3 regions of the Streptomyces sp. NPDC008086 genome follow, and region 3 is predicted to be linked to each of the others. Evidence: riboswitches for the same ligand, from Rfam matches in the RefSeq annotation. Region 3 holds a riboswitch; each other region holds the start of a gene.
What was found. Region 3 has a riboswitch for thiamine pyrophosphate ahead of thiC (phosphomethylpyrimidine synthase ThiC). Riboswitches for the same ligand answer to the same signal wherever they lie in the genome.
Positions count from the first base shown of each region.

Region 1: another riboswitch for thiamine pyrophosphate. It lies ahead of thiO (glycine oxidase ThiO); the one in region 3 lies ahead of thiC (phosphomethylpyrimidine synthase ThiC).
Region 2: another riboswitch for thiamine pyrophosphate. It lies ahead of ACFZBP_RS40385 (thiamine ABC transporter substrate-binding protein); the one in region 3 lies ahead of thiC (phosphomethylpyrimidine synthase ThiC).

Region 1 covers NZ_JBIBIA010000008.1:105,964-112,895, forward strand. The annotation lists gene ACFZBP_RS27925 (thiazole synthase) at 1-581, opposite strand, end outside; gene thiS (sulfur carrier protein ThiS) at 585-785, opposite strand; gene thiO (glycine oxidase ThiO) at 782-1,984, opposite strand; TPP riboswitch at 1,982-2,093, opposite strand; gene ACFZBP_RS27940 (hypothetical protein) at 2,146-2,496, shown strand; gene ACFZBP_RS27945 (NAD(P)/FAD-dependent oxidoreductase) at 2,529-3,758, shown strand; gene ACFZBP_RS27950 (Rv2175c family DNA-binding protein) at 3,828-4,193, shown strand; gene thiE (thiamine phosphate synthase) at 4,609-5,268, shown strand; gene metF (methylenetetrahydrofolate reductase [NAD(P)H]) at 5,505-6,428, shown strand; gene ACFZBP_RS27965 (hypothetical protein) at 6,486-6,932, shown strand, end outside.
Region 2 covers NZ_JBIBIA010000018.1:72,933-79,864, forward strand. The annotation lists gene tsf (translation elongation factor Ts) at 1-325, shown strand, start outside; gene pyrH (UMP kinase) at 518-1,276, shown strand; gene frr (ribosome recycling factor) at 1,448-2,005, shown strand; gene ACFZBP_RS40370 (phosphatidate cytidylyltransferase) at 2,005-3,171, shown strand; gene ACFZBP_RS40375 (SRPBCC family protein) at 3,342-3,791, shown strand; gene rlmN (23S rRNA (adenine(2503)-C(2))-methyltransferase RlmN) at 3,901-5,007, shown strand; TPP riboswitch at 5,039-5,146, shown strand; gene ACFZBP_RS40385 (thiamine ABC transporter substrate-binding protein) at 5,226-6,311, shown strand; gene ACFZBP_RS40390 (ABC transporter permease subunit) at 6,287-6,932, shown strand, end outside.
Region 3 covers NZ_JBIBIA010000002.1:686,210-693,141, reverse strand. The annotation lists gene ACFZBP_RS09080 (hypothetical protein) at 1-292, shown strand, start outside; gene thiC (phosphomethylpyrimidine synthase ThiC) at 649-2,433, opposite strand; TPP riboswitch at 2,426-2,615, opposite strand; gene ACFZBP_RS09070 (YibE/F family protein) at 2,969-4,528, shown strand; gene ACFZBP_RS09065 (SsgA family sporulation/cell division regulator) at 4,673-5,110, opposite strand; gene ACFZBP_RS09060 (IclR family transcriptional regulator C-terminal domain-containing protein) at 5,208-6,068, opposite strand; gene ACFZBP_RS09055 (DUF5326 family protein) at 6,273-6,485, opposite strand; gene ACFZBP_RS09050 (cupin domain-containing protein) at 6,677-6,932, opposite strand, start outside.

The DNA of each region.
Region 1 (6,932 bases), on a different contig from region 3:
GCCGCGTCCGACGCCGTACCGGCGCCCGCGTCCAGGATCACCGGCACGCGCGCGTGCTCCATGATCAACTGGAAGTTGTGCGGGTTGCGGATGCCGAGCCCCGACCCGATCGGGGAGCCGAGCGGCATGATCGCCGCACAGCCCACGTCCTCCAGCTTCCGCGCCAGCACCGGGTCGTCGTTCGTGTACGGCAACACCGTGAACCCGTCGTCCACCAGGGTCTCCGCGGCGTCCAGCAACTCGATCGGGTCCGGCAGCAGCGTCCGCTCGTCGGCGATGACCTCCAGCTTCACCAGATCCGTACCGAGCGCCTCGCGCGCGAGGCGGGCCGTCAGCACGGCCTCTCCGGCTGTGAAGCACCCCGCCGTGTTCGGCAGCACCCGGATCCCGAGCTTCTCCAGGACCGAGAGCACGGAGCCGTGCACCGAAGGGTCCACCCGCCGCATCGCGACCGTGGTCAGCTCCGTGCCGGACGCCACCAGCGCCCGCTCCAGGACCTCCAGGCTGGGCGCCCCGCCCGTGCCCATGATCAGCCGGGACGTGAAGGACGTGTCGCCGATGACAAAGGGATCGTCGGCCATGGTTCAGCCTCCTTGGACGGCGGTGAGGACCTCGACGCGGTCCCCCTCGCAGAGGGACGTCGACGGCCACTGCGCGCGCGGGACGACGGTTTCGTTGAGGGCGGCGGCCACTCCGGAGGGCGCCGCGGTGAGCATCCGTACCGCGACGTCGAGGGCCGTACCGGGAGCGACCTCTCGCCGCTCCCCGTTGAGGGAGATGTTCATGCGGGCTGCTCCGTGAGTGCGGTGTGCCGCGTGAGAGCGGCGTGCTCCGTCAGCGAGGCGGGAGAGAAACGCTTCGGCGTGAACGGACGGGCCTCGTCCGGGAGTTCACCGGTGGTCAGGACATGGGCCATGGCGTCGCCGGTGACCGGCGTGAGCAGCACGCCGTTGCGGTAGTGCCCGGTGGCCAGCGAGAACCCCGCCAGCTCGGTCGGGCCGAGCAGCGGCGCGTTGTCGGGGGAGCCGGGGCGCAGGCCCGCGCGGGTCTCGGTGAGCGGCAGTTCCGTGATGCCGGGCACCAGCTCGTGGGCGTCGCGCAGCAGCTCGTACACCCCGCCCGCGGTCACCGTCGTGTCCCAGCCCAGCTCCTCGCTAGTCGCCCCGACGACCAGCTCCCCGCTCTCGCGCGGCACCAGGTACACCTGGCTGCCCCGCACCACGGCCCGCACGGTCCGGCTCAGGAACGGCGCGTACCGCTTCGGCACGGTCAGCCGCAGCACCTGCCCCTTCACGGGGCGCACCGGCGGCAGTACGTCGTCCGGGACGCCCGCGAGGCGCCCGCTGAGGCTGCCGGCCGCGAGGACCACCTGGCCGGCCCCGAGCTGGGCACCGCCCGTCGTGGTGACTCCGGCCGCCCGGTCCCGCACGACGTCCAGGCGCTCGGCCCGGGTGCGGTGGACGACGACCCCGGCCCGCTCGCACGCGGCCACCAGCGCCCCGGCCAGCCGCCGCGGGTCGATCTGGTGGTCGCCGTCCACCCGGAGCCCGCCGCGCACGCCCGGCGCGAGCATCGGCTCGAGGCGCCGGCACTCACGCCCCGACAGCCACTCGGAGTCCAGCCCCGACCGGCGTTGCAGGGCGTGCAGTTCGCGCAGGTGGGCGCGGTCGTCGGCGTCCAGGGCCACGGCGAGCGTGCCGCACCGGCGGTAGCCGAGGTCGTGGCCGGTGACGTCGGTGAGCTCGGCCGCGAAGTCCGGGTAGCGGCGGGCCGAGGCCAGGTTCAGGCCGAGCAGGGTCTGCTCGCCGTAGTGCAGTTCCGTGACCGCGGCCAGCATCCCCGCGGCCACCTGGGCGGCTCCGCCGCCCGGCTCCGGATCCACGACGGCCGTCGTGAACCCGCGTTGCGCGGCCCGCCACGCCGTGACCAGGCCGATGATCCCGCCCCCGATGACGAGGACGTCTGACGTTCGCGTACGCGACATGGGCGTCCAGCCCCTCCCTTCGCCGGCATGACCCGGATCAGGTTCGTACGGTCGGAGGCCGCCAGCCTCCCTCTCAGCCCGGTGCGTCCGGGCTCCCGCGAGTGCTCTACGTTGGCCACCCTAGCCCGCCGCCGTAAGTCTCAGTAAGGGAGCCTCCGCCCGTGCCCCGCTCGCTCGACGGTCTCGTCCTCGCCCCCGTGGCCGACCAAGCCCCAGGTCAGGTGGGTACCCGCACCCGGTTCAGGTACCACGAGAAGGACGGCGAGATCTGGGCCGAGTACGCCGGCGGGGACGTCGTGCGCGGGCACCTGGTGGGCACCCGGGACGGCGACCGGCTGGACTTCCGGTACGTGCAGCTGAAGCGGGACGGGACGACGTCGTCGGGGCACTGTGTGTCGACGGTGGTCGAGCTGCCGGACGGGCGGGTGCGACTGGACGAGACGTGGGAGTGGGAGTCGCAGGACGGCTCGGGAACCAGCGTTGTGGAGCAGGTCACCGAGCACGCCCCATGACTGACGCACCGTCACTTGTCTATGGTGATCAGGTGAGCGAGCAGACGCAGGAACGGGGCACGTCACCGACGCCCCACGTGGTCATCGCCGGCGCGGGCATGGCCGGGGTGCAGACGGCGGTCGCCCTGCGGGAGCGGGGCTTCGCCGGGACCGTCACCCTGATCGGCGCCGAACCCCACCAGCCGTACGACCGGCCGCCCCTGTCCAAGGCCGTCCTGCTCGGCAAGGCCGAGGGCTCCGCCTTCGACGTCGACTTCGAGGCGCTCGGCATCGAACTGCGGCTGGGGCGCGAGGTGCTGGGCGTGCGCCCCGCCGACCACGAACTGGACACCGAGGCCGGGCCCGTCCCGTACGGCGTCCTCGTCCTCGCCACCGGCGCCGAACCGATCCGGCTCCCGGGCGCCGAGGGCGTGCCCGGTGTGCATCTGCTGCGCACCCTGGACGACGCCGAGCGGCTGCGGCCGGTCCTCGCGCGGCAGCACGACATCGTGGTCGTCGGCGCGGGCTGGATCGGCGCGGAGTTCGCCACGGCCGCGCGCGAGGCGGGCTGTGCGGTGACCGTCGTGGAGGCCGCCGACCGGCCGCTCGCGGGGGCGCTGCCCGCGGAGGTGGCCGCGCCGATGACCACCTGGTACGAGGACAGCGGGGCGGTGCTGCGTACGCACGCGCGCGTGGAGCGCGTCGAGCCCGGCGCGGTGATCCTCGACGACGGCTCGCGGCTGCCCGCGGGCGCCGTCGTGGTCGGCATCGGGGCCCGCCCCGCCACGGCCTGGCTGACCGGCTCGGGCATCGAACTCGGAGCGCACGGCGAGGTCCTGGCCGACGACCGGCTGCGCAGCTCCGTGCCGGACGTCTACGCGGTCGGCGACTGCGCCTCCTTCCCTTCGGGAAGGTATGGCGAGCGCCTGCTGGTCCACCACTGGGACAACGCGCTCCAGGGCCCTCGTACGGTCGCCGCGAACATCCTCGGCGAGACCTCCGCCGTCTACGACCCCGTGCCGTACTTCTGGTCCGAGCAGTTCGGCCGTTTCGTCCAGTACGCCGGCCATCACGGCGCCGCCGACACGTTGCTGTGGCGCGGCGACCCGTCGGGGCCCGCCTGGACGGTCTGCTGGCTGCGGGGCGAACGGCTCGTCGCCCTGCTGGCGGTGGGCCGGCCGAGGGACCTGGCGCAGGGGCGGCGGCTGATCGAGGCGGGCACGCAGATGAACGCGGAGCTGCTGGTGGACCCGGCCAGGCCGATGAAGGCGGCGACGGTGTAGCGCGTCGGCCTCGCCCGGGTGGACCGGGCTGGCTTCCGACTGTCAGTGGCAGATGGCAGGCTTGTTCCCGTGACCGAGATTGACGCAAAGATCGATGCTCTCGTCCCCGCCTGGCTCACCCTGCCCGACATCGCAGAGATGCTCGATGTCGAGGTGACGCGGGTGCGGCAGCTGGTCAAGGAGGGCCAGCTCATCGCCGTACGCCGTGGTGAGAACCGCGCGCTGCACGTCCCTGCCGCCTTCATCGACGGGGACAAGGTCGTCAAGGGCCTGTCCGGGACCCTGACACTGCTGCGGGACGACGGCTTCACCGACGAAGAGATGCTGGAGTGGCTCTTCACCCCCGACGAGAGCCTGCCGGGCACCCCCGCACAGGCCCTCAGCGAGAATCGCGGCACGGAGGTGAAGCGCCGCGCCCAGGCGCTCGCCGTCTGACCCCATCAACTGATCCGAACACCGTCCGGCGTACGGGCCGGGCCTTGCGGGCCACGGCTGCGGGTGACCGCGGCCGTGGGCGGCAAGGCCGCGACGTTGCCTCGGGCGCGCCCCAGCGAGGCGCGTGAGGCAGAGCGCCTGCCGGCCCGGCCTGTGCGTCGGTGAGCTGCCCTGCCCCGAGGCAGGGTCCCGCAGCCGCAGCCGCAGCCGCAGCCGCAGCCGCAGCCGCAGCCGCAGCCGCAGCCGCAGCCGCAGCCGCAGCCGCAGGCCAGCCCCCGCTCGCCAGCCGCGGCCCCGCCCGCGGCCACATCCCCCGCGCCGTCCCCCAGGTACCGTGCCGCTCCGGATACCGTGCCACCGTCCGGCACCGGCCCGACGTCATCCGCCCGGCAACCCGATCACAGGGGGCTCCCGCATGTCCGACACCGCCGCAGGCACCGCCCGCGCCCAGCTCGCCGACGCCCGGCTCTATCTCTGCACCGACGCCCGTAGGCGGCAGGGCGACCTCGCGGAGTTCCTCGACGCCGTGCTGGCCGGTGGGGTCGACATCGTGCAGCTGCGGGACAAGGGCATGGAGGCGGCCGAGGAACTGGAGCACCTGAAGGTGTTCGCCGACGCCTGCGCCCGGCACGGCAAGCTGCTCGCGGTCAACGACCGTGCCGACGTGGCCCACACCTCGGGCGCCGACGTACTCCACCTCGGCCAGGGCGACCTCCCCGTCCCCGCCGCCCGCGCGATCCTCGGCGACGACGTCCTCGTCGGCCGCTCGACGCACGCCGATTCGGAGGCCTCCGCGGCCGCGGTCCAGGAGGGCGTGGACTACTTCTGCACCGGCCCCTGCTGGCCGACCCCCACCAAGCCCGGCCGCCACGCCCCCGGCCTCGACCTGGTCCGCCACACCGCCGCGCTCGGCACGGACCGCCCCTGGTTCGCCATCGGCGGCATCGACCTGACCAACCTCGACGAGGTGCTGGAGGCGGGCGCCCGCCGTGTCGTCGTCGTACGGGCGATCACCGAGGCGGCCGACCCGGCGGAGGCGGCGGCGGAGTTCGCTAAGCGGCTGCGGCAGGCGTAGACGCGGCGTCGCGGCGCCGCAGCGGATTCATCAGGGAACCGCGTCTCACCTTTTGCTCTGGCCCGTCTCAGCCAGTGGTCAGTGTCGTGGCGGTTCACGGTCCCGGGGCTCCGTCCGGCCCCGGTGATGTTGCTCTGTGGCCCGTTGTTGTCCAAGGCGTGGACAACAACCCGACAATTCCGGCAAATGTCCGGCGCCCGGTTGGGGGACCGAGGACCCCTGGCTAACCTGCGAGTATGGCCCTCGGCACCGCATCCATCAGGTCGGACCACGCTCGTACCGTGCGCGAGATGCTCGCGACCGGCAAGACGACGTATTCCTTCGAGTTCTACGCGCCCAAGACCCCGAAGGGCGAGCGGAACCTGTGGAACGCGCTGCGCCGGGTCGAGGCGGTCGGACCCGACTTCGTCTCCGTGACGTACGGCGCGGGCGGCTCCACCCGCGCGGGCACGGTCAAGGCGACCGAGGCCATCGCCTCGGACACCACGCTCACCCCGATCGCGCACCTCACCGCCGTCGACCACTCGGTCGCCGACCTGCGCAACATCATCGGCCAGTACGCCGACGCCGGGATCCGCAACATGCTGGCGCTGCGCGGTGACCCACCCGGCGACCCGCTCGGCGACTGGGTGCGCCACCCGCGGGGCCTGACCTACGCCGCCGAACTCGTCGAACTGATCAAGGCGTCCGGAGATTTCTGCGTGGGCGTCGCGGCCTTCCCGGCGATGCACCCGCGCTCCGCCGACTGGGAGACGGACGTCGGTCACTTCGTCGACAAGTGCCGGGCCGGCGCGGACTACGCGATCACGCAAATGTTCTTCGAACCCGAGGACTACCTGCGGTTGCGCGACCGTGTCTCGGCCGCCGGCTGCGACACCCCGATCATTCCGGAGATCATGCCGATCGCCAGCGTAAGGACGCTGGAGCGGATCCCGTCCCTCACCAACGCCTCCTTCCCGGCCGCCCTGAAAGAGCGGATCCTCACAGCAAAGGACGATCCGGCGGCTGTACGCTCCATTGGCATCGAGTTCGCCACGGAGTTCTGCGCACGGCTGCTGGCCGAGGGAGTGCCCGGACTGCACTTCATCACGCTCAACAACTCCACGGCGACGCTGGAAATCTACGAGAACCTGGGCCTGCACCACCCACCGCAGGCCTAGACCGGCCGTCCTGATATACGTCACACTGCGTAGGCGGCCACTGGGAGAGGGGCGTACATGGGCTGGACGGTCCTCTACATCGCGTTCGGCGTGGTCGCGCTGTGGCTGTTGGGCGAAGTGCTGTTGCAGTACAAGGCGCGGCTGCGCTGGCGGCTGCTCGCCTTCGTCGGCTTCCTCGGCGTCGTGGTCGGGGTGCTGATCCCGTCCGTCATCGTCATCGGTCTGGGCGCGGCGGCGTTCGCGGTCGGCCAGACCTACGTCACGCTGTCGTTCCGCCGCGGCTTCTCGGCCGGCTGGGCCGTCTCCGCCCCGGCCCTCGGCCCGCTGACCGCCGCCAAGCGCCGCCGCGGCGAACCGGACCGCCAGGAGCCGACCCTGGAGGTCTCCGACCTCGAGGCGACCGGCGGTTTCGCGGGCGACGACGCCAACTACGGTCGGGACGACGCCAACTACGGCAGGGGCGACGCCGGTTACGGCGGCCAGGACGACTACGACCGCGACGAC
Region 2 (6,932 bases), on a different contig from region 3:
CGAGCTGGACAAGCCGAACGCCGAGGTCGCCAAGGGCGTCGCCCAGCACATCGCCGCCTTCGCGCCGAAGTACCTCTCCAAGGAGGACGTGCCGGCCGAGGTCGTCGAGTCCGAGCGCCGCGTCGCCGAGGAGACCACCCGCGCCGAGGGCAAGCCCGAGGCCGCCCTGCCGAAGATCGTCGAGGGTCGCCTCAACGGCTTCTTCAAGGACGCCACGCTGCTCGGCCAGCCGTACGCGCTCGACAACAAGAAGTCCGTCCAGAAGGTTCTGGACGAGGCCGGTGTCACCCTGAAGCGCTTCTCGCGTATCAAGGTCGGCATCTGAGTCCGTGCCGCGATCGGCGCCCGGTCCCTATAGGGTCGAGGGCAGTCGTTGGCGGACTCCGTCACGCACGTGTGCGTGACGGACGACAGCAGATCTGACGAGGAGGCCATTGCCGCGCATGGGATGCGAAACACGCCCCAACCGGCAATGGCCTTCTTCGTATGTGCACCACGTAACAAAGGCGGGATCTCGATGACCACCAAGGCCCAGAAGAGCGACGACGGCAAAGTACGCGGCCGGTTTCTGCTGAAGCTGTCCGGAGAGGCCTTCTCCGGTGGCGGGGGCCTCGGCGTCGACCCGGACGTGGTGCACAAGATCGCCCGTGAGATCGCGGCCGTCGTGCGCGACGGCGCGCAGGTCGCGGTCGTCATCGGCGGCGGCAACTTCTTCCGCGGCGCCGAACTCCAGCAGCGCGGCATGGACCGGGCCCGCTCCGACTACATGGGCATGCTCGGCACCGTCATGAACTGCCTCGCCCTCCAGGACTTCCTGGAGAAGGAGGGCATCGACAGCCGGGTCCAGACCGCCATCACCATGGGCCAGGTCGCCGAGCCGTACATCCCGCTGCGCGCCGTGCGGCACCTGGAGAAGGGCCGCGTGGTCATCTTCGGCGCCGGCATGGGCATGCCGTACTTCTCCACCGACACCACCGCCGCCCAGCGTGCCCTGGAGATCGACGCCGAGGCGCTGCTCATGGGCAAGAACGGGGTGGACGGGGTCTACGACTCCGACCCCAAGCGCAACCCGGACGCCGTCAAGTTCGACTCCCTCGGCTACGGCGAGGTCATCACCCGCGACCTCAAGGTCGCCGACGCCACGGCGATCACCCTGTGCCGCGACAACAAGCTCCCGATCCTCGTCTTCGAGCTCCTCGCGGAGGGCAATATCGCCCGCGCCGTCAAGGGTGAGAAGATCGGCACACTTGTGGGTGAGCAGGGCGGTCGGGGCTGACGCTCCGACAACAAGCCCGTCCGGGGGACGGACGGGACGGACCCTGACCGGGGGATGGACAATGTCCTGCCGGTCGGGAACCGTGCAGGAAGAAGACGCGACGCAGCCGGCCGCCGCCCCCACCCAGGAACCGCAGCCGGGCCTTTTACTCAAGACACGCAGGAGCAAGTGGTGATCGAAGAGACCCTCCTCGAGGCCGAGGAGAAGATGGAAAAGGCCGTCGTGGTCGCCAAGGAGGACTTCGCCGCGATCCGCACCGGCCGTGCGCACCCGGCGATGTTCAACAAGATCGTGGCCGACTACTACGGTGCGCCGACGCCGATCAACCAGCTGGCTTCGTTCTCCGTGCCGGAGCCGCGCATGGCCGTCGTGACCCCGTTCGACAAGAGCGCGCTGCGCAACATCGAGCAGGCGATCCGCGACTCCGACCTCGGCGTCAACCCGAGCAACGACGGCAACATCATCCGAGTGGTGTTCCCCGAGCTCACCGAGGAGCGCCGCCGCGACTACATCAAGGTCGCCAAGGGCAAGGCCGAGGACGCTCGCGTGTCCATCCGCTCCGTGCGCCGCAAGGCCAAGGACGCCATCGACAAGCTGATCAAGGACGGCGAGATCGGCGAGGACGAGGGCCGCCGTGCGGAGAAGGAGCTCGACGACACCACGCACAAGTACGTCGCGCAGGTGGACGAGCTCCTCAAGCACAAGGAAGCGGAGCTGCTCGAGGTCTGATGAACGACTCTTCCTGGGGGGCACCGCCACAAGCCGGGCAGGCCGGGCAAGCCGGTTACTGGGGGGCCGCCGCGCGCGGACCTGTCCAGGGGGCTGCCCCGGCGGGTCCCGCGTACGATGCGCCTGAGGCGCAGCAGACTCGCCCCATGCCCATCGTGCCCGACGGACCCGCGTATGGCGGAGACCAGGATGACGACCGGGGGGCCGCTCGGCTGAGCGGCCCCTTGTTCCGCGAACAGCCGCCGCAGGCGCGGCCGTACGACTCGCCGCAGGCGCGGCCCTTCGAGGCTTCGCCGCAGAATCCGGAGCCCATGCCCGACGCCCCGCAGCCGGCGCCCCAGCCGCAGAAGAAGAACGCGGGGCGTGACCTGGGTGCGGCCATAGGAGTCGGTGTCGCGCTCGGTGTCGTGATCGTTGCTTCGCTGTTCGTCGTCAAGGCCGTGTTCGTCGGTGTGGTCGCGGTCGCCGTCGTCGTGGGCCTGTGGGAGCTGACCAAGCGGCTCGAGGAGCGCAAGGGCATCAAGGCGCCCCTGGTCCCGCTCGCGCTCGGTGGCGCGGCCATGGTGATCGCCGGATATGTCCGGGGGGCCGAGGGCGCCTGGGTGTCGATGGCGCTGACCGCGCTGGCCGTACTGGTCTGGCGGATGACCGAGCCGCCGGAGGGCTACCTCAAGGACGTCACCGCGGGCGTGTTCGCGGCGTTCTACGTGCCGTTCCTGGCGACGTTCGTCGCGATGATGCTGACCGCCGACGACGGCGCCTGGCGTGTCCTGACGTTCCTGCTCCTGACCGTCGTCAGCGACACCGGGGCGTACGCCGTCGGCTGGCGCTTCGGCAAGCACAAGCTCGCTCCGCGCATCAGCCCCGGCAAGACCCGCGAGGGCCTGCTCGGAGCGGTGAGCTTCGCGATGGTGGCGGGCGCGCTGTGCATGCAGTTCCTCATCGACGACGGCAGCTGGTGGCAGGGCCTGCTCCTGGGCCTCGCGGTCGCGGCCAGCGCCACGCTGGGCGACCTCGGCGAGTCGATGATCAAGCGGGACCTGGGCATCAAGGACATGGGCACCCTGCTGCCGGGGCACGGCGGGATCATGGACCGGCTGGACTCGCTGCTGCCCACGGCGCCGGTGGTGTGGTTGCTGATGGTGCTGTTCGTGGGGTCCGGCTGACGGCTGGGCCGGTCCGGAGAGACACACCGAGGAGCCCCCGTTCTTGCCGAGCGGGGGCTCCTCGGTTCTCGCCGTGCCAGGGGCACGTGCGACGTGCGCGATGGTGCCCGAGGTCGTCCGGTGGGACGATTCCGGTGTACGCCCTCACCGCACCGGCAAAGGGGGTCGTCATGGCCATCATCCGAGAAATCATCGACGTCGACCGGCCACCCGGCGAGGTCTACGCGTATATCACCGACCCGTCCCACCTGCCGGAGTGGCAGCTGAGCGCAGTCTCCGCCGAACAGCTCGACGAAGGGCCGATCCAGACGGGCTCGCGGGTCCGGGTCACCCGGCGCGTCGGCAACCGGCAGGTGCCGATGACCGTGCAGTTCGACGAGCTCGACCCGCCGCACAGCTGGGACCTGCACGGTGTCGACGGTCCCGTCAGGCCCCGTACCCACGGTGAGATCGAGCCGCTCGACGACGGTCGCCGCTCCCGCGTGACGATCGACATCGACTTCGAAGGGCACGGCCTCGGCAAGGTCCTGGTACCCCTGGTCGTCCGCCCGCAGGTCCGCAAGGAACTCCCGCGCGACGAGCAACTCCTCAAGGACAGGCTGGAACGCCCGGCCGACTAGCCGTACCGCGCCCGGGTCCGTGGTGGAAGGCGCTGCACCTGGACGCCCGCGGGGCCCCTTCGTGGACCTGGAATTCCGTCGCAAGTTGATCTGCGACACTGGTACAGCCATGCCTAAGCCCGGAGAACTCACTTTCGTCGCCCCGCGCGGAGCCAAGAAGCCGCCGCGGCATCTTGCCGATCTCACGCCCGGTGAGCGTAAGGACGCTGTCGCCGCGATCGGGGAGAAGCCGTTTCGTGCCAAGCAGCTCTCGCAGCACTACTTCGCGCGGTACGCGCACGAGCCGGAGCAGTGGACCGACATCCCGGCCGGTTCGCGGGACAAGCTCCGCCAGGAGCTGTTTCCCGAGCTGATGACCGTCGTACGGCATCTGTCGACGGACCAGGGCGACACCCGCAAGACGCTGTGGCGGCTGTTCGACGGGACGCTCGTCGAGTCGGTGCTGATGCGGTATCCGGACCGGGTGACGATGTGCATCAGCTCGCAGGCCGGGTGCGGGATGAACTGTCCGTTCTGCGCCACGGGGCAGGCGGGTCTCGACCGGAATCTGTCGACCGCAGAGATCGTGCACCAGATCGTGGACGGGATGCGCGCGCTGCGGGACGGCGAGGTCCCCGGGGGGCCTGCGCGGCTGTCCAACATCGTCTTCATGGGGATGGGGGAGCCGCTCGCCAACTACAACCGGGTCGTGGGGGCCATCCGGCGGCTCACCGATCCCGAGCCGGACGGGCTGGGGCTGTCCCAGCGCGGGATCACCGTCTCGACCGTCGGGCTCGTGCCGGCCATCCACCGGTTCGCCGACGAGGGCTTCAAGTGCCGGCTCGCGATCTCGCTGCACGCGCCCGACGACGAGCTGCGCGACACCCTCGTCCCCGTGAACACGCGGTGGAAGGTGCGTGAGGTGCTCGAAGCCGGGTTCGAGTACGTCGCCAGGAGCGGACGGCGGCTGTCGATCGAGTACGCCCTGATCCGGGACATCAACGACCAGGCCTGGCGTGGTGACCGGCTCGGGCGGCTGCTCAAGGGCAAGCCCGTGCATGTCAATCTCATTCCGCTGAACCCGACTCCGGGATCCAAGTGGACCGCCTCCCGGCCCGAGGACGAGAAGGCGTTCGTCGAGGCCATCGCCGCGCACGGTGTGCCGGTGACGATCCGGGACACCCGTGGTCAGGAGATCGACGGGGCCTGCGGTCAGCTCGCGGCCACCGAGCGGTAATCTGAGCGCGTACACCCGTACGTACATCTTCATATTCCGACAGGGGAGCGCCACAGCGCTGAGAGTGCGGCAATCGGGCCGCAGACCCTCTGAACCTTGCCCAGGTCATTCTGGGTAGGAAGTTCGGTCATCACTCAAGCTGTTGCGCCCTGCCCGGGAGCCGAAGAGGCTCCCGGGCAGGGCCGCGTCTCTTCCTGGTCAACCCCAGGAGGAATCAAGTGAGCATCACCCGGAAGGCCACGGTCTTCGCCGTCGGGCTCGGCCTCGTCACGCTGTCCGCGTGCGGCTCGTCCGACTCCGGCAGCGGCAACTCCGAGGCCGAGAGCAAGACCGTGACCCTGGTCAGCCACAACTCGTGGGCCGTCTCCAAGGGCGTCCTCGCCGCGTTCGAGAAGCAGTCCGGCTACAAGGTCAAGGTCCTGGAGGACGGCGACGCCGGCCAGGCCGTGAACAAGGCGATCCTGACCAAGGACAACCCCCAGGGCGACGTCTTCTTCGGCGTCGACAACACCCTTCTCTCGCGGGCACTCGACAACGACCTGTTCCAGTCCTACGAGCCGAAGGGCGCCGACAGGATCGAGGCCCGGTACCGGGCCGACCAGGATCAGCACCGGGTCACCCCGATCGACACCGGCGACATCTGCGTCAACTACGACAAGGCCTACTTCAGCGAGCACGAGCTCGCCCCGCCGACGTCGTACGCCGACCTGGTCAAGCCCGCCTACAAGAACCTCCTCGTCACCGAGAACGCCTCCACCTCCTCGCCCGGCCTCGGCTTCCTGCTGGGCACCGCCGCCGAGTACGGCGACGGCGGCTGGGAGGGCTACTGGAAGAAGCTCAAGGCGAACGGCGTGAAGGTCGTCGACGGCTGGGAGCAGGCCTACAACGAGGAGTTCTCCGGTTCCGCGGGCGGCAAGAAGGCCAAGGCCGACCGGCCGCTCGTCGTGTCGTACGCCTCCTCGCCGCCCGCCGAGGTGATCTACGGCGACCCGAAGCCGACGACGGCGCCCACCGGGGTGGCCGAGGGCACCTGCTTCCGGCAGGTCGAGTACGCGGGCCTGCTCAGCGACGCCGGGAACACCGCCGGTGGCAAGGCGCTCCTCGACTTCCTGCTCACCAGGACGTTCCAGGAGGACATGCCGCTCAACATGTTCGTCTACCCGGTGGTGGAGGGCGCCAAGGTGCCCGAGGAGTTCACGAAGTACGGGCGGCAGGCCAAGAACCCCGAGACCATGGACCCGGCGAAGATCGCCGACAACCGTGACGACTGGGTCAAGTCGTGGACCTCGCTCGTACTGAAGTAAGGGCCCCGCGAAAGAGGGGCGCGGCGGTGCGGCTCGGCCTCATCGCCGTGCCTGTCGCGTTCTTCGCGGTCTTCTTCGCCTACCCCGTCGCCGCGATCGTGGCGCGCGGTCTCCAGGTCGACGGGGTGTGGCAGTTCGGGCGGATCACGGACGTCCTCGGGCAGTCCGACATCCGGCACGTCCTGTGGTTCACCACCTGGCAGGCGCTCGCCTCCACCGCGTTGACCCTGCTGATCGCGCTGCCCGGTGCGTACGTCTTCGCCCGCTTCGAATTCCCCGGCAAGCAGGTCCTGCGTGCCGTCGTCACCGTCCCGTTCGTGCTGCCGACGGTCGTCGTCGGTACGGCGTTCCTCGCGCTCCTCGGCCGCGGCGGACTCCTCGACGAGCTGTGGGGCGTACGGCTCGACACCACCGTGTGGGCGATCCTGCTCGCGCATGTCTTCTTCAACTACGCCGTCGTCGTACGGACGGTGGGCGGGCTGTGGTCCCAGCTCGACCCGCGGCAGGAGGAGGCTGCGCGGATGCTCGGGGCGTCCCGCTTCAGGGCCTGGCGGACCGTCACCCTGCCGGCCCTCGGGCCCGCCGTGGCCGCCGCCGCGCTCATGGTCTTCCTGTTCACCT
Region 3 (6,932 bases):
GAACAGCGAACTGAGCGAGGAGGTCACCCGAGCCCAGGAAGCCTGGCGCGAGGCCCTGCTGGAGCGCGGCATCCTGCCCTTCCTCCGAGAGGCACTCGCCGACCCCGGCACGGCATCGGTCCTCCATCGCACGCCACCGTCGGCCCCGGCCGGCCGCATCCCGAACCTCGGCTACGGCCGCCCGGGTTTCAGCAGCCCGGACGACGGCGCCTCCCGTGGCTCCCGTCCGAGCTACACCAGCCCGGACTACACGAGCCCGGACTTCGGAGGGCCGGAACACCAGCCGGAGTGACATCGGCCGAAAGAGCCCTCGGCTTGCGCCCCCGTCCTGGGGAGCGCAAGCGCGAGAGCCGACACCCGGCGCAGCGGCGTCGGCCACTGCTACAGGCGCCGAAGGGCCGTGGCTCCACGCGTTCCACGAACGTCCGGCTGAAGGCGTGCACCAGGGACAGACGGAACAGAGCGGGTGCCAGGGGAGCCCACCGATGGACCCTGTCCTGCGGTGACCCCAGCGAGAACGTGCTCCAGCCCGGCCCGGATCGGGCGGAGTGGCGTCGTGCTCGTTCCGTTTACGGGAGGCCGACTCACCGCGTGCGGCGGGCAGGGGCGACGCGGTGCGCGTGCTCCCCCTGCCCGGCCGTCATGCGCTCAGTCCGCCATCGGCAGGTACACCCGGTTGCCCGCCGCCGCGAACTCCTTCGACTTCTGAGCCATGCCCTCCTCGATCTCCTGCTGGGATCCGCCGTGCTGGCGGCGGATGTCCTGGGAGATCTTCATCGAGCAGAACTTCGGCCCGCACATGGAGCAGAAGTGGGCCGTCTTGGCGGGCTCGGCCGGCAGGGTCTCGTCGTGGAACTCCCGTGCCGTGTCCGGGTCGAGCGCCAGGTTGAACTGGTCCTCCCAGCGGAACTCGAAGCGGGCGTCGGACAGCGCGTCGTCCCACTCCTGTGCACCGGGGTGCCCCTTGGCGAGGTCGGCCGCGTGGGCGGCGATCTTGTAGGTGATGACGCCGGTCTTGACGTCGTCACGGTTGGGCAGGCCCAGGTGCTCCTTGGGCGTGACGTAGCAGAGCATCGCCGTGCCCCACCAGGCGATCATCGCGGCACCGATGCCGGAGGTGATGTGGTCGTAGGCCGGGGCGACGTCGGTGGTCAGCGGGCCGAGCGTATAGAACGGAGCTTCATCGCAGATCTCCTGCTGAAGGTCGATGTTCTCCTTGATCTTGTGCATCGGGACGTGTCCCGGGCCCTCGATCATGGTCTGTACGTTGAAACACTTGGCGATCGTGTTGAGTTCCCCGAGCGTCCTCAACTCCGCGAACTGCGCCTCGTCGTTGGCGTCCGCGATCGAACCGGGCCGCAGTCCGTCGCCGAGCGAGTACGTGACGTCGTAGGCCGCGAGGATCTCGCAGAGTTCCTCGAAGTTCTCGTACAGGAAGCTCTCCTTGTGGTGCGCCAGGCACCACGCCGCCATGATCGAACCGCCGCGCGAGACGATGCCGGTCTTACGGTTGGCCGTGAGCGGGACGTACGGCAGGCGCACACCCGCGTGGACCGTCATGTAGTCCACACCCTGCTCGGCCTGTTCGATGACCGTGTCCTTGTAGATCTCCCAGGTCAGCTCCTCGGCGCGGCCGTCGACCTTCTCGAGCGCCTGGTAGAGCGGCACCGTGCCGATGGGGACGGGGGAGTTGCGCAGCACCCATTCGCGGGTCGTGTGGATGTTGCGGCCGGTCGACAGGTCCATGACCGTGTCGGCGCCCCAGCGGGTCGCCCAGGTCATCTTCTCGACCTCCTCCTCGATGGAGGAGGTGACCGCGGAGTTGCCGATGTTGGCGTTGACCTTCACCAGGAACCGCTTGCCGATGATCATCGGCTCGATCTCCGGGTGGTTGACGTTCGCGGGCAGCACCGCCCGACCCGCGGCGATCTCCTCGCGGACCACCTCGGGAGAGACGTTCTCCCTGATGGCCACGAACTCCATCTCGGGCGTGATCTCGCCCCGGCGCGCGTAGGCGAGCTGCGTGACCGCCTGGCCGTCACGGCCGCGACGTGGCTGACGCGGACGTCCGGGGAAGACCGCGTCGAGGTTGCGCAGACCGCCGCGCGGCGAGGTGTGCTTGATGCCGTCGTCCTCGGGACGAACGGGACGGCCCGCGTACTCCTCGGTGTCGCCGCGAGCGATGATCCAGTTCTCCCGCAGCGGGGGCAGCCCCCTGCGGACGTCGGTGTCGGCGATTGGATCGGTGTACGGGCCGGAGGTGTCGTACAGCGTGACCGACTGCCCGTTGGTGAGGTGCACCTGGCGGACCGGCACTCGCAGATCGGGGCGTGAGCCCTCGACATACGCCTTGTGCCAGCCGATGGACTTCCCGGCCTCCTCGGACTTGTCGTCCTGAACGGAGGCAGGCGTGCGCGCGTCCTTGATGGTCATGAGACCTACTCCCTACGCCGGCATTACCCGGTAACAGGTTCGGCGGTCGACGCAGCGGCTTCCGTCTGCCGACGTTTCGTGTGAAACATCACTCGCGATGGGTGATGTTTCATGTGAAACATCGCTGGGACGGAGGTCAGCGCCCTCTCAGCCCGGTGCTCCGAGCTCCCGCGTGTACAAAGGTGGCACCACGCTAGCGTCAATTCGGGCGCGGTGAACAGAGGGCCCCGGTCGTTCTTGCGATGATCGGTCGGTGACCACGACGCATGAACCTCCGTACCCACCGCCCGAGCCGCGGCGCGGCCCCGGTTCCGGAAACGGCCCCGTGCGAGGCAACGGCCGTACGGACGGCCGGGGTTCGGGCGTGCCCGGAGGCAGATACGACGGTGGGTACGACCGTGCTTCCGGAGGCGGCCACGATGATCACGCGGCTGGAGCCGAAGGGTGGCACGAACACGGCACCGGGCCCAGTGGGATGGGTGAGCGCGAAGGCGGAGCCGGTGACTGGCACGAGCGCGGGCCCGGGCGGGAGGGGATGCCCGCGCACGGGGGCGGCGTCAGTGGCGGGCAGGAGCGGGGCCCCGGCTTCACCAGCCCTTACGACCACGGTGCCCACGGCGGTGGCTCGGCGGGGCAGGGGCAAGGGCACGGTCCGGCTGACCGGTCCGGCCACGACGCCGACGGTGGTCACGGTCACGGCCCCGGATCCGGTGGGCGGCAGGGCGGTGGTGGCGGGGGCGACGGCCATGGTCACGGGCACTCGCACAGTCACGCCCATGGCCCGGCGGCACCCGTCTCCCGGCATCTGCGCAAGGTCATCGCGGCGATCCTGATCCCGTTCGCCGCAGCGGTGGTGGTCGGGCTCGCGGTGCTGTGGCCGGGCGGTGCCCCGCCGCACGAGCGCACCGGGGTCGGCTTCGACCGGCAGACCCAGCAGGCCACGGTCACCAAGGTGGTCGAGCTCAGCTGTAAGGACGTCAACGCCTCGGGAGTGCCCCCGACCGGCGACACCTCCACCGCCGAGGGTTCCTCCGCCGTGCAGCAGGAGAGCGGCACCTGCAAGAAGGCGACGATCCGCGTCGACACGGGCAAGGACAAGGGCCGTACGTTCACGGAGATCGTGCAGCCCGACCAGTCACGCCAGCTGCACGAGGGCCAGGAGGTCGTGGTCGCGTACGAGCCCTCCGCGCCGAAGGACCTCCAGTACTCGGTCACCGACGTGAACCGTAAGTTCCCGATGGCGCTGCTCGCCGGCATCTTCGCGCTCGCGGTCGTGGTGGTGGGCCGAATGCGCGGTGTCATGGCGCTGGTCGCCCTGGCCATCAGCTTCCTCGTGCTGACCTTCTTCATCCTGCCGGCGATCCTTCAGGGCTCGAACCCGCTGGTCGTGGCGGTGGTGGGGGCGAGCGCCATCATGCTGATCGCCCTCTACATGTGCCACGGCCTCTCAGCCCGCACCTCCGTGGCGGTGCTCGGCACGCTGCTCTCGCTGCTGCTGATCGGCCTCCTCGGCTCGGGGTTCATCGACTGGGCCGCGCTCACCGGCAACACCGACGACAACACCGGACTGATCCACGGGCTCTATCCGTCGATCGACATGAGCGGTCTGCTGCTCGCCGGCGTCATCATCGGTTCGCTCGGTGTCCTCGACGACGTGACGGTCACCCAGACGTCCGCGGTCTGGGAGCTGCACGAGGCCAACCCGACGATGGGCTGGCGCGGGCTGTACCGGGCGGGCATCCGGATCGGCCGCGACCACATCGCGTCCGTCGTCAACACCCTCGTCCTCGCCTACGCGGGTGCCGCGCTGCCGTTGCTGCTGCTCTTCTCGATCGCGCAGAGCGGTGTGGGGACGGTCGCCAACAGTGAGCTGGTGGCGGAGGAGATCGTGCGCACGCTGGTGGGCTCCATCGGCCTGGTCGCGTCGGTGCCGGTGACCACCGCCCTCGCGGCCCTGGTCGTCTCGGCCGACCGGCCGGAGAAGGGGGCGGCACCGGCAGGCGCCCAACCGGTCCAGGCGGGCGGGTCGCCCGCTTCGACCGGCGTACAGCCGGCCCCGGGGCGCGGTGGGCGGGGGCGTCGGCGTAAACGGTGACGGGCGAAGGCCCGCCGACCGGGGCGGCCGCTCCGCCCGTCCGGCGGAGCGTGCAGCACACCCAGTGGTACGGAAGCGCTCCCACACGCCCCTTGCGCGCCGCTGAAGCGTTACGCCACTCCCGCACCAGGCTGCCGTAACGCTTCAGCCCGCGCTCTGCTCTTCCGCCAGGATGCGGTCCAGGGCCTCGTCGAGGTGGGCGTCGAAGTCAGCGAGGGCGCCCTCCTGGCCGAGCGGCACCAGCTTGTCGGTGCGGTCGAGGAAGGCCACGAGCGGCGCCACCGAGGAACGGAAGAGCGCCTGGTCGGCGCCGACCTGAAGGCGGATCAACACATCGCCCAGGGTCTCGGACCCGGCCGGCGAGACCCGGACATCTCCCTCCCCGCACGGTCTGCCCACCCCGTCGACCAGCAGCTCCCGGCCGAACGCCCAGGTCACCGGGGCATCTCCGGGCAGGTGGAAGGTCAGCCGTACGGCATAGGGATCACAGGTCTCGTAGCGCAACTCCACCGGGATGCGGAAGGAGAGCTCCTCGGACACGAGAAAGCTCATCATGACCTCTGCCTCTACGGACTCGCGCATCGCCTACCCCGTCGGTTGCCGTCGACTGGCCGGGACCGAAGCCCGACACTGGTGGAATCTTGCTGAACGTACACGAGAGATCACAAGGAGTGAGTTTTCAGATACTGATAGAGATCGCGAGTGACCCCAGGAGCCGCCCCATCTCGTCCTGCAGCTGCCGCGCCGCCGACAGCAGTCGGTCGGCCTGGTGGGCGGGCAGAGAGATGGCCATCGTCGCGGCCGTGGTGCCGACCGTGATCGGAACGGCCGCGCACACCGTGCCCAGCGCGTACTCCTGACGCTCGGTCACCGGCTCCATCCGACGGGTCTGTTCGAGGCGTCGTAGCAGGGCGCGGCTGTCGCGCACGGTGTACGGGGTGAGGGCCTGCACGGGATGGCGGTCGAGGTGATCGCGACGGGCTTCGTCGTCCAGCTGGGAGAGCAGGCACTGGCCGATGGCGTGTGCATGGCCGGTCTCCCGGAAGTCGGCCCACTCCTCCACCGCGGGATTGCCCGGGGTGTCCGAGACACACATGACCTCGATCTCACCGTCGCGGTACTGGGCGTAGTAAACGGGGACACCGATGACATCACGCCATTGAGCGAGCGTGTCGGCAACCGTGCTGCGACGTTTCTGCTGGGCCGCGCTGCTGCTCAGCCGTACAGCTGCCTCGCCGAGGAAGAACAGCCCTTTGTCGCGGCGCAGATAGCCCTCGTGCACCAGCGTGCGAAGCAGGTGGTAAGCGGTGGGCAGCGCAAGGCCCGTCTCGCGGGCGAGTTGCTTCGCGGGGGCGCCGTACTCATGCCCGGCGACGCATTCCAGCAGGCGCATCGCACGCTGGACGGAGCCGATGAGCGTCGCGGACTGGGGCTGTTCGGCGGGGTTCGGGGAAGCCTGCCGCGGCACCTGGGGCACGGCGGAACGGGGTCGCCCGAGAGGTGGGCAGGGGTCTGAAGGTGCGGTGTCAACCGTGGCCATGGGTCACTCCCGGAGCGCGAGGGGGGAGCCCGTGCGGGGAAACACGGGTGGGGTGCACGCCGCTCGCGGGGGCGTCCCCGCGTCGATTTCCGGACTCTATTGGTCGGTCACCGCTCGCCGACGCCCTGCCCGGGAAACTTCCCTCGCCCGAGGGAACCGGTGATTCCTGTTACCGCCCACCGGTCCCCACGGCCCTCACGGACCTCACAAGTCGCTGCGCGACGAGGAGCTCGACGTGAACTTCCGTACGACGTAGATCAGTCCACCGACCAGTGCCACGAAGACCAGCAGCTTGAAGAGCAGTCCGATGACGAATCCGACGACGCTGGCTATCAGCCCGCCGAACACCACCAGGGCGATGACGGGCACCGCGATCCACTTAACCCACCACGGCAGTCCTGCGAAGATCTCACGCATCGCCCTCGTCCTTACCTCTCCGCCCGTCTCTGTGCCGGGTACCGATCCTTGGAATCCGCCGACTTCGACTCCATCGAGTCGAATCCGCTGATTCCCTGCCCTCGATGCTAGGTCCGGCAGGTGCCCCGGCGGGGGCCTCGCAGCCCTTGTCCTCCCCTGATCGATCCCCTAGGGAACCCCGAGGCCACGGGTCAGCTCTCGGGTGGAGAGAAGACCACGAGCACCCTCAGATCCTCGCTGATGTGGTGGAACTTGTGGGCGACTCCGGCCGGGACGTACACCACGCTGCCGCGCGCCACCTGCGTGGTCTCCATGCCGACCGTGATGTGGGCGCGGCCGCTCACAACGAAGTAGACCTCGTCCTGGTTGTGCGGCTTCTGTGGATCGTGCTCGCCGGCGTTGAGCGCGTACAGACCGACCGACATGTTGCGCTCCCGCAGAAACTGC